Regions from separate parts of the Streptomyces sp. NPDC026673 genome, predicted to be linked through region 1. Evidence: riboswitches for the same ligand, from Rfam matches in the RefSeq annotation. Region 1 holds a riboswitch; the other holds the start of a gene.
The links. A riboswitch is a leader RNA that binds a small molecule or an ion and turns the genes downstream of it on or off. The one in region 1 is predicted to bind glycine.
Positions count from the first base shown of each region.

Region 2: another riboswitch for glycine. It lies ahead of gcvP (aminomethyl-transferring glycine dehydrogenase); the one in region 1 lies ahead of gcvT (glycine cleavage system aminomethyltransferase GcvT).

Region 1 covers NZ_JBEZXR010000005.1:9,034-14,343, forward strand. The annotation lists gene glyA (serine hydroxymethyltransferase) at 1-577, opposite strand, end outside; gene gcvH (glycine cleavage system protein GcvH) at 636-1,016, opposite strand; gene gcvT (glycine cleavage system aminomethyltransferase GcvT) at 1,101-2,213, opposite strand; glycine riboswitch at 2,394-2,494, opposite strand; gene AB0F62_RS05630 (AAA family ATPase) at 2,764-3,345, shown strand; gene AB0F62_RS05635 (hypothetical protein) at 3,380-4,099, opposite strand; gene AB0F62_RS05640 (enhanced serine sensitivity protein SseB) at 4,289-5,065, shown strand; gene AB0F62_RS05645 (enhanced serine sensitivity protein SseB C-terminal domain-containing protein) at 5,138-5,310, shown strand, end outside.
Region 2 covers NZ_JBEZXR010000105.1:8,277-13,586, reverse strand. The annotation lists gene gcvP (aminomethyl-transferring glycine dehydrogenase) at 1-2,226, opposite strand, end outside; glycine riboswitch at 2,382-2,486, opposite strand; gene AB0F62_RS38980 (PRC-barrel domain-containing protein) at 2,588-2,968, shown strand; gene AB0F62_RS38975 (DNA polymerase IV) at 2,881-4,338, opposite strand; gene AB0F62_RS38970 (MerR family transcriptional regulator) at 4,408-5,031, opposite strand; gene AB0F62_RS38965 (bifunctional nuclease family protein) at 5,223-5,310, opposite strand, start outside.

The sequences.
Region 1 (5,310 bases):
CGTCGGCGATCCGCCGGAAGGCCGCGAAGTCCAGCTGCCGCGGGTACGCGGACCAGCCGGCGATGATCAGCTTCGGACGGGCTTCCTTGGCGAGGCGCTCGACCTCGGCCATGTCGACCTGCCCGGTCTCGGCGTCCACGTGGTAGGCGGCCACGTTGTAGAGCTTGCCGGAGAAATTGATCTTCATGCCGTGGGTCAGGTGCCCGCCGTGGGCGAGGTTCAGACCCAGGATGGTGTCGCCGGGGTTCAGCAGGGCGAACATCGCGGCCGCGTTGGCCTGCGCGCCCGAGTGCGGCTGGACGTTGGCGTGCTCGGCGCCGAAGAGCGCCTTGATCCGGTCGATCGCGAGCTGCTCGACCACGTCGACGTGCTCGCAACCGCCGTAGTAGCGGCGGCCGGGGTACCCCTCGGCGTACTTGTTGGTCAGCACCGAGCCCTGGGCCTGGAGCACCGCGACCGGAGCGAAGTTCTCCGAGGCGATCATCTCCAGGGTGGACTGCTGGCGGTGCAGTTCGGCGTCGACGGCGGCGGCGACGTCGGGGTCGAGCTCGTGGAGGGAGCTGTTGAGAAGCGACATCTGGGGGTCATCCGTCCCGAGGTCGGAGTGGACAGGGCGGTGCGGCGGGGCCGCGGCGTCAGCTGCCGGTGAAGGCGGTGTACTCGTCCGCGGAGAGCAGGTCGGCCGGCTCCTCGGAGATCTTCACCTTGAACAGCCAGCCGCCCTCGAAGGCCGCCGAGTTCACCAGCGAGGGGTCGTTGACGACGTCCTCGTTGACCTCGGTGACCTCGCCGGAGACCGGGGCGTACAGGTCGCTGACCGACTTGGTCGACTCCAGCTCACCGCAGGTCTCACCCGCGGAGACCGTGTCGCCGACGGCCGGGAGCTGGACGTAGACGACATCGCCGAGGGCGTTCGCCGCGTGCTCGGTGATGCCCACCGAGGACACACCGTCCGCGTCGGCGGCCGAGACCCACTCGTGCTCCTTGCTGTAACGCAGCTGCTGGGGGTTGCTCATGGCGTGATTCTCCTGGATGACGGTATGTGCTGGTGAACGGCTGTCTTGACAGGTGGGACGGCTGGGCCGGATGTGACCGGTGCCTCAGCGCTGCCGCTTGTAGAACGGCAGCGCCACCACCTCGTACGGCTCATGCGTACCGCGGATGTCCACGCCCACACCGGAGGCGCCCGGTGCGGCGTGGGCGGCGTCCACGTAGGCCATGGCGATCGGCTTGCCCAGGGTCGGGGACGGGGCGCCGGAGGTGACCTCGCCGACCACCTCGCCGCCGGCCACCACCGGGTAGCCCGCGCGGGGGACCCGGCGGCCCTCGGCGACCAGGCCGACCAGCTTGCGCGGCGGCGCGGCCTCGGCCTTCGCGGCGGCCGCGGTCAGCGCCTCGCGGCCGACGAAGTCACCCGGCTTGTCGAACTTCACGACCCGGCCGAGCCCGGCGTCGAAGGGGGTGAGCGCGGTGGTCAGCTCGTGCCCGTACAGCGGCATGCCCGCCTCCAGGCGGAGCGTGTCGCGGCAGGACAGGCCGCACGGCACCAGGCCGGCGTCCGCGCCCGCCTCGGTCAGCGCCTGCCACAGCTTCTCGGCGTCGCCCGGCGCGACGAACAGTTCGAAACCGTCCTCGCCGGTGTAGCCCGTGCGGGCGATGAGCGCGGAGACGCCGGCGACCGTGCCGGGCAGGCCCGCGTAGTACTTCAGCCCGTCCAGGTCGGCGTCGGTGACCGACTTCAGGATGCCGGGGGACTCCGGGCCCTGGACGGCGATCAGCGCGTACGCGTCCCGGTCGTCGCGGACGGCGGCGTCGAAGCCCGCCGCGCGCTCGGTCACCGCGTCCAGCACGACCTGGGCGTTGGAGGCGTTGGCGACGACCATGTACTCCTCGTCGCCGAGCCGGTAGACGATCAGGTCGTCGAGGATGCCGCCGTCGGGCGCGCAGATCATCGTGTACCGGGCGCGGCCCACGGCCAGCGCCGAGATGTGGCCGACCAGCGCGTGGTCCAACGCCTGGCCGGCGGCCGGACCGGTGACCGTGATCTCGCCCATGTGGGACAGGTCGAAGAGACCGGCCCGGGTCCGCACGGCGGTGTGCTCGTCGCGCTCGCTGGCGTACCGCAGCGGCATGTCCCAGCCCGCGAAGTCGGTCATCGTGGCGCCGAGGGCGCGGTGCAGCGCGTCCAGTGCGGTACGGCGGGGTTCACTCATCGGGCGGGCTCCCAAGGCGAGGAAGAGACAGGTGGGCGATGACGGGGGGCTGGTCCTCCCCATCTGTCATCGGAACCTGAGAGGTTCACCTGGACCCTCCGAGCGGAGGAGTCCCGGCTTGCACCTTGGGTGGGGCGGCACCCCCGTGACCGGGAGGGCTCGCCCGCTTTTCAGATCTGCCTCGAACGCGCGGTATCTGTGCCTGAGAGATTCAAGGGAGGACTTGCTCCTTCGGCGCCCCGCCCGCCGCAGCGGTGCGGAAACTCTCCCGCGCGGCCTCGAACGGCCTATATGAGATTGAGGCCGCCATCATTGCACGGGCGCCCGCCGTTGTCGCGATCGCGTCGCGGATGTCCCGGTCCGGTCCCGATCCGGTAGTAACGCCGCCGTTTCTCTGGGTAGGCAAAGACACAGGATTTACCATTTCTTGAACGTCGGACCCGGAGGGCGAACTGTGCGGTGGCAGAGTGCGTATGCGACGGCCGGGGGTCCGGCCGTATCCCGGCCGGCACCGGCGCGGGCCGGGGAGGCGCGCCGCGGGGGCCGCGCCGTGCGGCCTCGCCGGCTGCTCGATCTGCGGCGGGGGCGGCGGCCGGTGCGCACCCTGCGCTACCCGCCGGGTGACGTCCTGGTCGTCTCCGGCCTGCCGGGCGGAGGCAAGAGCACCCTCATGCGGCGCGCGGCGGGCGGGGCCCGCCTGATCGACTCACAGGACGTCAGGGAGCGCTGGCAGGCCCGGATGCCGCGGCTGTTGCCGTACGCGTTCTACCGCCCCCTGGTGCGGATCGCGCACTACACGGGACTGTGGCGGGCGCTGCGTTCGGGTGACAGCGTCGTACTGCACGACTGCGGCACCCAGCGATGGGTGCGGTCCTGGGTCGCCCGCGACGCGCGGCGGCGCGGACGGGGGATGCACCTGGTCCTGCTGGACGTCCCGGTGCGGACGGCCCTCGACGGCCAGCGCGAGCGCGGCCGGGGGGTGTCCGGGTACGCCATGGCGCGGCACCGCAACGCCTCCCGACGCCTGCTGGCCGAGGCGGAGGCGGGCCGGCTGCCCCGCGCCTGCGCCTCCGCGGTCCTCCTGGACCGTGAAGCGGCCCGGGAGCTCGAGGCCATCGACTTCGACGGCTGAGCGACCGGGCCGCGACACGGAAGGTGCGCTACCGCTACGGAACCTGCTGTTCCTCGGGGGACAGCGGCGCCTCCGGGGACAGCGGCGCCTCGGGGGACAGGGGCGCCTCGTATGCCGGCTCCTGTCCCTGGTCGTTCAGGGGCAGCGGAACCGGAACCGGAAGCGGAAGCGGCAGCGGAAGCGCGCCCGTGAGCAGCTTCGGCACCGCCAGCAGCAGGGCCTGCAGATCGGCGACGACCTGGGCCACGCCGGCCGTCACCCCCGCGAGGTCCTTGGCGACCACCTTGGCCAGCAGATCCGTCACGTCCGCGACCAGCTGGTTGAGCGCGTTCTTGACGTCGGTGACGGCGTCCGCGGCGCCCTGGTCGCCCTCCCCGCCGACCTGAGGGGCGGCCGGGTCCTGGGCCGCCGGGTCGATGACGTCGGGAGATACCGCACCGGCCTGGTCGAGGACCGAGGCCAGCTGCCGGCTCGCCTCCTCCAGACCCCTGCGGAGGTCCTCCAGCTTCGCCGAGTCGGGGCTCTCGGCCTGGGCCTCCTGGGTGACCTTGGCGCCGATGGACAGCGTGTCACCCAGCTTGGCGATGAGTTCGGCGTTGCCCGTGTCCGCCGCCCGGGCGGCGAGGTGCTCGACCTGTGCGGCCGTGGTCCGGGTGGGGGCGTGGGCACTCGCGACACCGCCGGTGAGGCCCATCGTCAGCGCGGCGCAGACCGCCGCCGCTATGAGGGTGGAGTTGATCCTGGTGATGCGCATGTCGAGATATCTCCCAGTTGAGGGTTTTCTCCTTGCTCGTCCTACCTTCGGAGCCGCTGTGACGCTTCGCAACCGGACGATCGCATCGTGTGACGAACGCGGGATGCGGGGGTCGCCGTCGCCCGCCGCCGGATAGGGTTTCCGGGGAGGGCACCACCACAGGAACTTGCGAGGCGAGACGCAGTGAACATCCCGGGGCAGCGGATACCGGACGGCTTCGCCCCGACGGGGCACGGCGTCGGCGGCTGGCCCGCCAACGAACTCGAGGAAGTGCTCTCGGCGGCGCTCGGCGACCCCGGGGCCACGGCCCGCGTCCTGGAGGTGCTCGGCCGCTCGCAGTTGTGGATTCCGCTGCCGAACGGCGGCGGCCCGGACAGCGCCGACCTCGACCTGCCGACGATCGAACTCGACGGCGGCGTGTACGTTCCGGTCTTCACGTCCGAGCAGCAGTTCCTCGCCGCCGGTTCCGGCATGAGCTTCGCGGTCGCCCCCGCCCGCGAGTTCGCCCGCGGGCTGCCCCCGCAGCTGGGGATCGCCGTCAACCCCGGTGGCGCGGTGGGCATTCCGCTCCCGCCCGCCGCCGTGATGGAGCTGTGCCGCACCGACCGCGAACCCGGCACCCCGACCGGCGCCCGGGTCCGGCTGTGGGAACCCTCGCCCGACGAGGAGCCGGTGGACTTCCTGGCCGCCGCCGCGGGCGAGTTCGCCGTCACCCCGGTCGTGCTCTCGGCGCGCCGCGCGCTGGCCAGCGTCGAGGGCGACCCCGCCACGCTGTTCATCGGCGTCGAACTCGACCGCTGGCAGGAGGAGGACCGGGCCGCCGCCATGGCCGCCCTCGGGCGCGCGCTCGGCGCGGCCCCGCTGCCGTGGCAGGTGAATCTGGTGCTGCTGGACGTCGCACAGGACCCCGTCGGCGACTGGATGCTGGAGCGCGTGCGACCCTTCTATGTCGGCGCGGGCGCATAACCTGGGTCCGACACCCGAAGCATTCGGCGAAGCAGACGACGCGGACGACACGGACGCGGGAGGGCGGGACACGTGAGCGCGGGCGTGGCAGGGGGCGGGAGTCTGGAGCATGCGCTCCGGCAGGTGACGCCCGGGGGGTACGACGCCTACGAGAATCTGCTGCGGAACCTCGCGGACGGCCGGCTGTGGATGCTGCTCTGGCAGGGCTCGCCCGGCGGGGCCGACGCGCAGTACGGCAACATGGA
Region 2 (5,310 bases), on a different contig from region 1:
CGGCTGGAGCGGGTGGTTGGGCAGGTACGGGGCGAGGTGGGCGCGGACCGCGACCGGGCCGACGCCGGGGCCGCCGCCGCCGTGCGGGATGCAGAAGGTCTTGTGCAGGTTCAGGTGCGAGACGTCGCCGCCGAAGTGGCCGGGCTGCGCAAGTCCCACCAGGGCGTTGAGGTTCGCGCCGTCCACGTACACCTGGCCGCCCGCGTCGTGCACCGCGGCGCAGATGTCGCCGATGTGCTCCTCGAAGACACCGTGCGTGGAGGGGTAGGTGACCATGAGGACCGAGAGCTCGTCGCGGTACTGCTCGATCTTGGCGCGCAGGTCCTCGACGTCGACCTCGCCGTCGCCGGCGGTCTTCACGACCACGACCTTCATGCCGGCCATCACGGCGCTGGCCGCGTTGGTGCCGTGCGCCGAGGACGGGATGAGGCAGACCGTGCGCTGGGTGTCGCCGTTGGCGCGGTGGTAGGCGCGGACGGCGAGCAGGCCGGCCAGCTCGCCCTGGGAGCCGGCGTTCGGCTGCAGGCTCACCTTGTCGTAGCCGGTGACCTCGGCGAGGCGCTCCTCCAGCTCACGGATCAGGGTGAGGTAGCCCTCGGCCTGGTCGGCCGGCGCGAAGGGGTGCATCGCGCCGAACTCGGGCCAGGTGACCGGCTCCATCTCGGTGGTCGCGTTGAGCTTCATGGTGCAGGAGCCCAGCGGGATCATGCCGCGGTCCAGCGCGTAGTCGCGGTCGGCGAGGCGGCGCAGGTAGCGCAGCATCGCGGTCTCGGAGCGGTGCTGGTGGAAGACCGGGTGGGTCAGGTAGTCCACGCCGCGCTCCAGGGCGGCGGGCAGCGCGTCCTCGGTGGCCGCGTCGAGGGCCTCGATGTCGGCGGTGACGCCGAAGGCGCCCCAGACGGCGGCCAGGTCGGCACGGCCGGTGGTCTCGTCGCAGGCGACACCGACCAGGTCGGCGTCGACCTGGCGCAGGTTGACACCGGCCTCGCGGGCGGCGGCCACGACCTCGGCGGCACGGCCGGGCACCCGGGCGGTGAGGGTGTCGAAGAAGGCGCCGGTGGTCACCTCGACGCCGCCGGCGCGCAGGCCCGCGGCGAGGATCGCGGCGTAGCGGTGGGTGCGGCGGGCGATCTGCGCGAGGCCGTCCGGGCCGTGGTAGACCGCGTACATGCCCGCCATGACCGCGAGCAGCACCTGGGCGGTGCAGATGTTGCTGGTGGCCTTCTCGCGGCGGATGTGCTGCTCGCGGGTCTGCAGGGCCAGGCGGTACGCCTTGTCGCCGTCGGCGTCGACGGAGACGCCGACGAGGCGGCCGGGCAGGCTGCGGGCGTGGGCCTCGCGGACGGCCATGTAACCGGCGTGCGGGCCGCCGAAGCCCATCGGGACGCCGAAGCGCTGGGTGGTGCCGACCGCGATGTCCGCGCCGAGCTCGCCGGGCGAGGTGAGCACGGTCAGGGCGAGCAGGTCGGCGGCGACGGTGACGATCGCGCCGAGCTCGTGGGCCTGCTCGACGACGGGCCGAAGGTCGCGGACCGCGCCGGAGGCACCCGGGTACTGCAGCAGCACGCCGAAGACGCCGCGCTCGGCGACGTCCGCGGGGATGCCGTCGCTCAGGTCGGCGACGACGACCTCGACGCCGGTGGGCTCGGCGCGGGTCTCGATCACGGCGACGGTCTGCGGGAAGGTGTCGGCGTCGACCAGGAAGACGCCCTGCTTGACCTTCCCGACCCGGCGGGCGAGGGCCATCGCCTCGGCCGCCGCGGTGCCCTCGTCGAGCAGCGAGGCGCCGGAGGTGGGCAGCCCGGTGAGGTCGGCGACGACCGTCTGGAAGTTGAGCAGCGCCTCCAGCCGGCCCTGGGAGATCTCCGGCTGGTAGGGCGTGTACGCCGTGTACCAGGCGGGGTTCTCCATGACGTTGCGCAGGATGACCGGCGGGGTGAAGGTGCCGTGGTAACCGAGGCCGATCATGGGCCGCAGCACCTGGTTGCGGTCGGCGAGGGAGCGCAGCTCCGCCAGCACCTCGGGCTCGGTGCGGGCGTCGGGCAGCCGGAGCGCCTCGGCGCTCTTGATGGTGTCCGGTACGGCTGCGGCGGTGAGCTCGTCCAGCGAGCCGTAGCCGACCTGCGCGAGCATCTTGGCCTGCGCACCGGCGTCGGGCCCGATGTGGCGCTGCTCGAAGGGGATGCCGCGCTCCAGCTCGGAGAGTGGGATGCGGTTGGCGGTCATCTGCGGAGGCCTCCTGGTCTGACGCGACACGGCCTCCCCCTCTGTCATCTGAACCTGAGAGCTTCACCGCCCCGCAACAGCCGGGGCGGCTTTCACCGTCGGTGAGGAAGCGGCCGCGCACGGTGTGTGCCGCCCTTCCTGCTTTCCAGAGTGACCTCACCCATGCGGTACGGATGCCTGAGAGATTCCGGGGAGGGTTTGCTCCTTCGGCGCCCGACGGGCGGTTCCCCGCGTCGTCAGGACTCTCCCGCAAGGGGTCAGCAGCCGCTGTCAGCGTACCAGCGCGGTCCGGGGATGGGTCATGTGACAGCCGCCACCTTTCGTGCCTAAATAGGATTAATCGCGACCAGTTGGAGGGACCGTGCAGACCGGTATCGATCCGCGCAGCCTCATCGGACGCAGGGCCTTCGACCGCAACGGGATGAAGATCGGCACCGTCGACGAGGTGTACCTCGACGACGCCACCGGGGAGCCCGAATGGGCGGCGGTGCGCACCGGACTGTTCAGCCGCGACGCGTTCGTCCCGCTGGAGCCGAGTGAGTTCACCGGGGAAGAGCTGCGCGTCCCGTTCGACAAGGCACTGATCAAGGACGCCCCGGACTTCGGCGTGGGCCGGCATCTCTCCCCCGAGCAGGAGCTGCAGCTCTACCACCACTACGGCATGAGCGGTCCGGCGCTGTCCGGTCCGCTGCCGGAGCCGCCGCCGGACCGCGACTTCGGCACGCTGGCCGGCGACAGCTGACGCGGGGGCGGTCCCGGCGGCTCCGCCGACACCAGCGGCAGCGGCTCGGACGGCTCCAGATCCGGGTCGGCCACCGCGAAGGTGCGCACCCGGCCCGGCCCGGCGGAGCCCGGCTCCTCGAAGCGGACGGTGACCCTGCCGACCCCGCTGCCCTGTACCCACCCGGCGCCGTACTCGGTGTGCCGTACGTCCTGCCCCGGCACCCAGCGCCGCTCGGCCCGCCCCGGCTCCACGGCCGACCCCGCGGACGGCGCCGCCTCCTCCTCGGAAGGTCCGGCCTCCTCGTCGGCGGCGCTCTCCTCCCGCTCCGCGGCCTGGGCGAACAGGTCCTCCTGCGTGAAGTCGGCGAGGCCCGCGACACCGACGCCGAGCAGGCGCACGCCGCCGGTGGTGTCGACGGCCTCCAGCAGCCGCGCCGCGGTCTCGCGGACGACCGCGAGGTCGTCGGTCGGGGCCCGCAGGGTCTCCGAGCGCGTGAGCGTCGTGAAGTCGTACCGCCGCACCTTCAGCACGATCGTGCGGCCGGAGCGCCCCGCCGAGCGCAGCCTGCGCACGCAGCGGTCGGCCAGCCGGTCGACCTCCAGACGGACCCGAACGCGGTCGGTGAGGTCGACGTCGAAGGTGTCCTCGACGGAGATCGACTTGTGCTCGCGGTCGGCGACCACCGGCCGCTCGTCGATCCCCAGGGCCATGCCGTGCACATGGGCGCCGTGCGCCTTGCCGAGCAGCCGGACGAGCTCGGCCTCCCCCGCCTCCACGACCTCGCCCACGGTCGCGATGCCCGCCCGCCGCAGATGCTCCGCCGTGGCCGGGCCCACGCCGGGCAGCGTGCGCACCTGCATGGGCGCCAGGAGCCCGCGCTCGGTGCCCGGCTCGATGAGCACCAGCCCGTCCGGCTTCGCCTGCTCCGAGGCGATCTTGGCGAGCAGTTTGGAGCCGGCGAGCCCCACCGAGCCGGTGAGCCCGGTCGCCGCCCGGATGTCCGCCCGCAGCCGCTCCCCCACCGCACGTGGGTCGTCCCCGATGCCGCCGGCCTCCAGGTCCACGAAGGCCTCGTCCAGGCTGAGCGGCTCGACCAGCGGCGACAGCCGGGAGAGCAGCTCCATGACGATGTCGCTGATCTGCCGGTAGACCGTGAAGCGCGGCACGAGATACGCGGCGTTGGGGCACAGCCGGCGCGCGTGGGCCATCGCCATCGCCGAGTGCACGCCGTGCACCCGGGCCTCGTACGACGCGGTCGCGACCACGCCGCGCGGCCCGAGTCCGCCGACGATGACCGGCTTCCCCCGCAGACTGGGCTTCGCGGCCTGCTCGACGGCAGCGAAGAACGCGTCCATGTCCAGGTGGAGGATGGTCGGCGCGCTTCTCACAGTCACCGATGGTGCCCCACGGGTCCGACATCCGCCGTACGCCTGTACGGCGGACGGGTGGGGCGCGGTTCAGCCCGCGCGGTTGCGGCGCCGCGCCAGCTCGTCACCGGGGTTGTGGCCGACCAGCGTCTCCCCCGTGTCGACCCGCTCGGAGTGCAGCTGCGACAGGGCGCCCTCGACGTCCCGCCACACCACGCCGACGGCGATCCCGAAGATCCCCTGCCCGCCCTGGAGCAGGTCGACGACCTCGTCGGGCGAGGTGCACTCGTACACCGTCGCTCCGTCGCTCATCAGCGTCATGCGGGTGAGCTCGGCGGGCGCGCTGGACCGCAGGTGCTGCACGGCGGTGCGGATGTTCTGCAGGGACACGCCCGTGTCCAGGAGACGCTTGACGATCTTGAGGACGACGACGTCGCGGAAGCTGTACAGCCGCTGCGTCCCCGAGCCGTACGCGGGCCGGATGCTGGGCTCCACGAGCCCGGTCCGCGCCCAGTAGTCCAGCTGGCGGTAGGTGATGCCGGTCGCCGCGCAGGCGGTCGGCCCGCGGTAGCCGACGCGTTCGCCGGCCTCCTCAGGGGCCTGTCCCGAGGTGTCGCCCGAACCCCCTCCGGGGGGCGTCGCGGCGTTGCGGGCCAGGGCCCCGCGCATCGGATACGGGCCGCCAAAGGCCGTACCGTCGCCGGTGCTTCTCACGCCGACCTCCCGTCCCTTCGCACCCCTCAGGGCACGCGCACGTGCCATCGGGACTTTCCTTCTCGACGGTAGGCAGTCACTCCGGGTGCGTCAACGATCGCCACGCTCGGCACGCCGAGTGATATCAACCCCAGAGGTGGTTTCTCGTGTCCACCCAGGGGGTAAGGCTGCGTGAATGGCCTCCGGGCCCCTCACTGACTGCTGGTGCCGAAGTCCTCGGGCGAGATCTGGTCGAGGAACTCGCGGAACTTCTCGACCTCGTCCTCCTGCTCGTCCGGA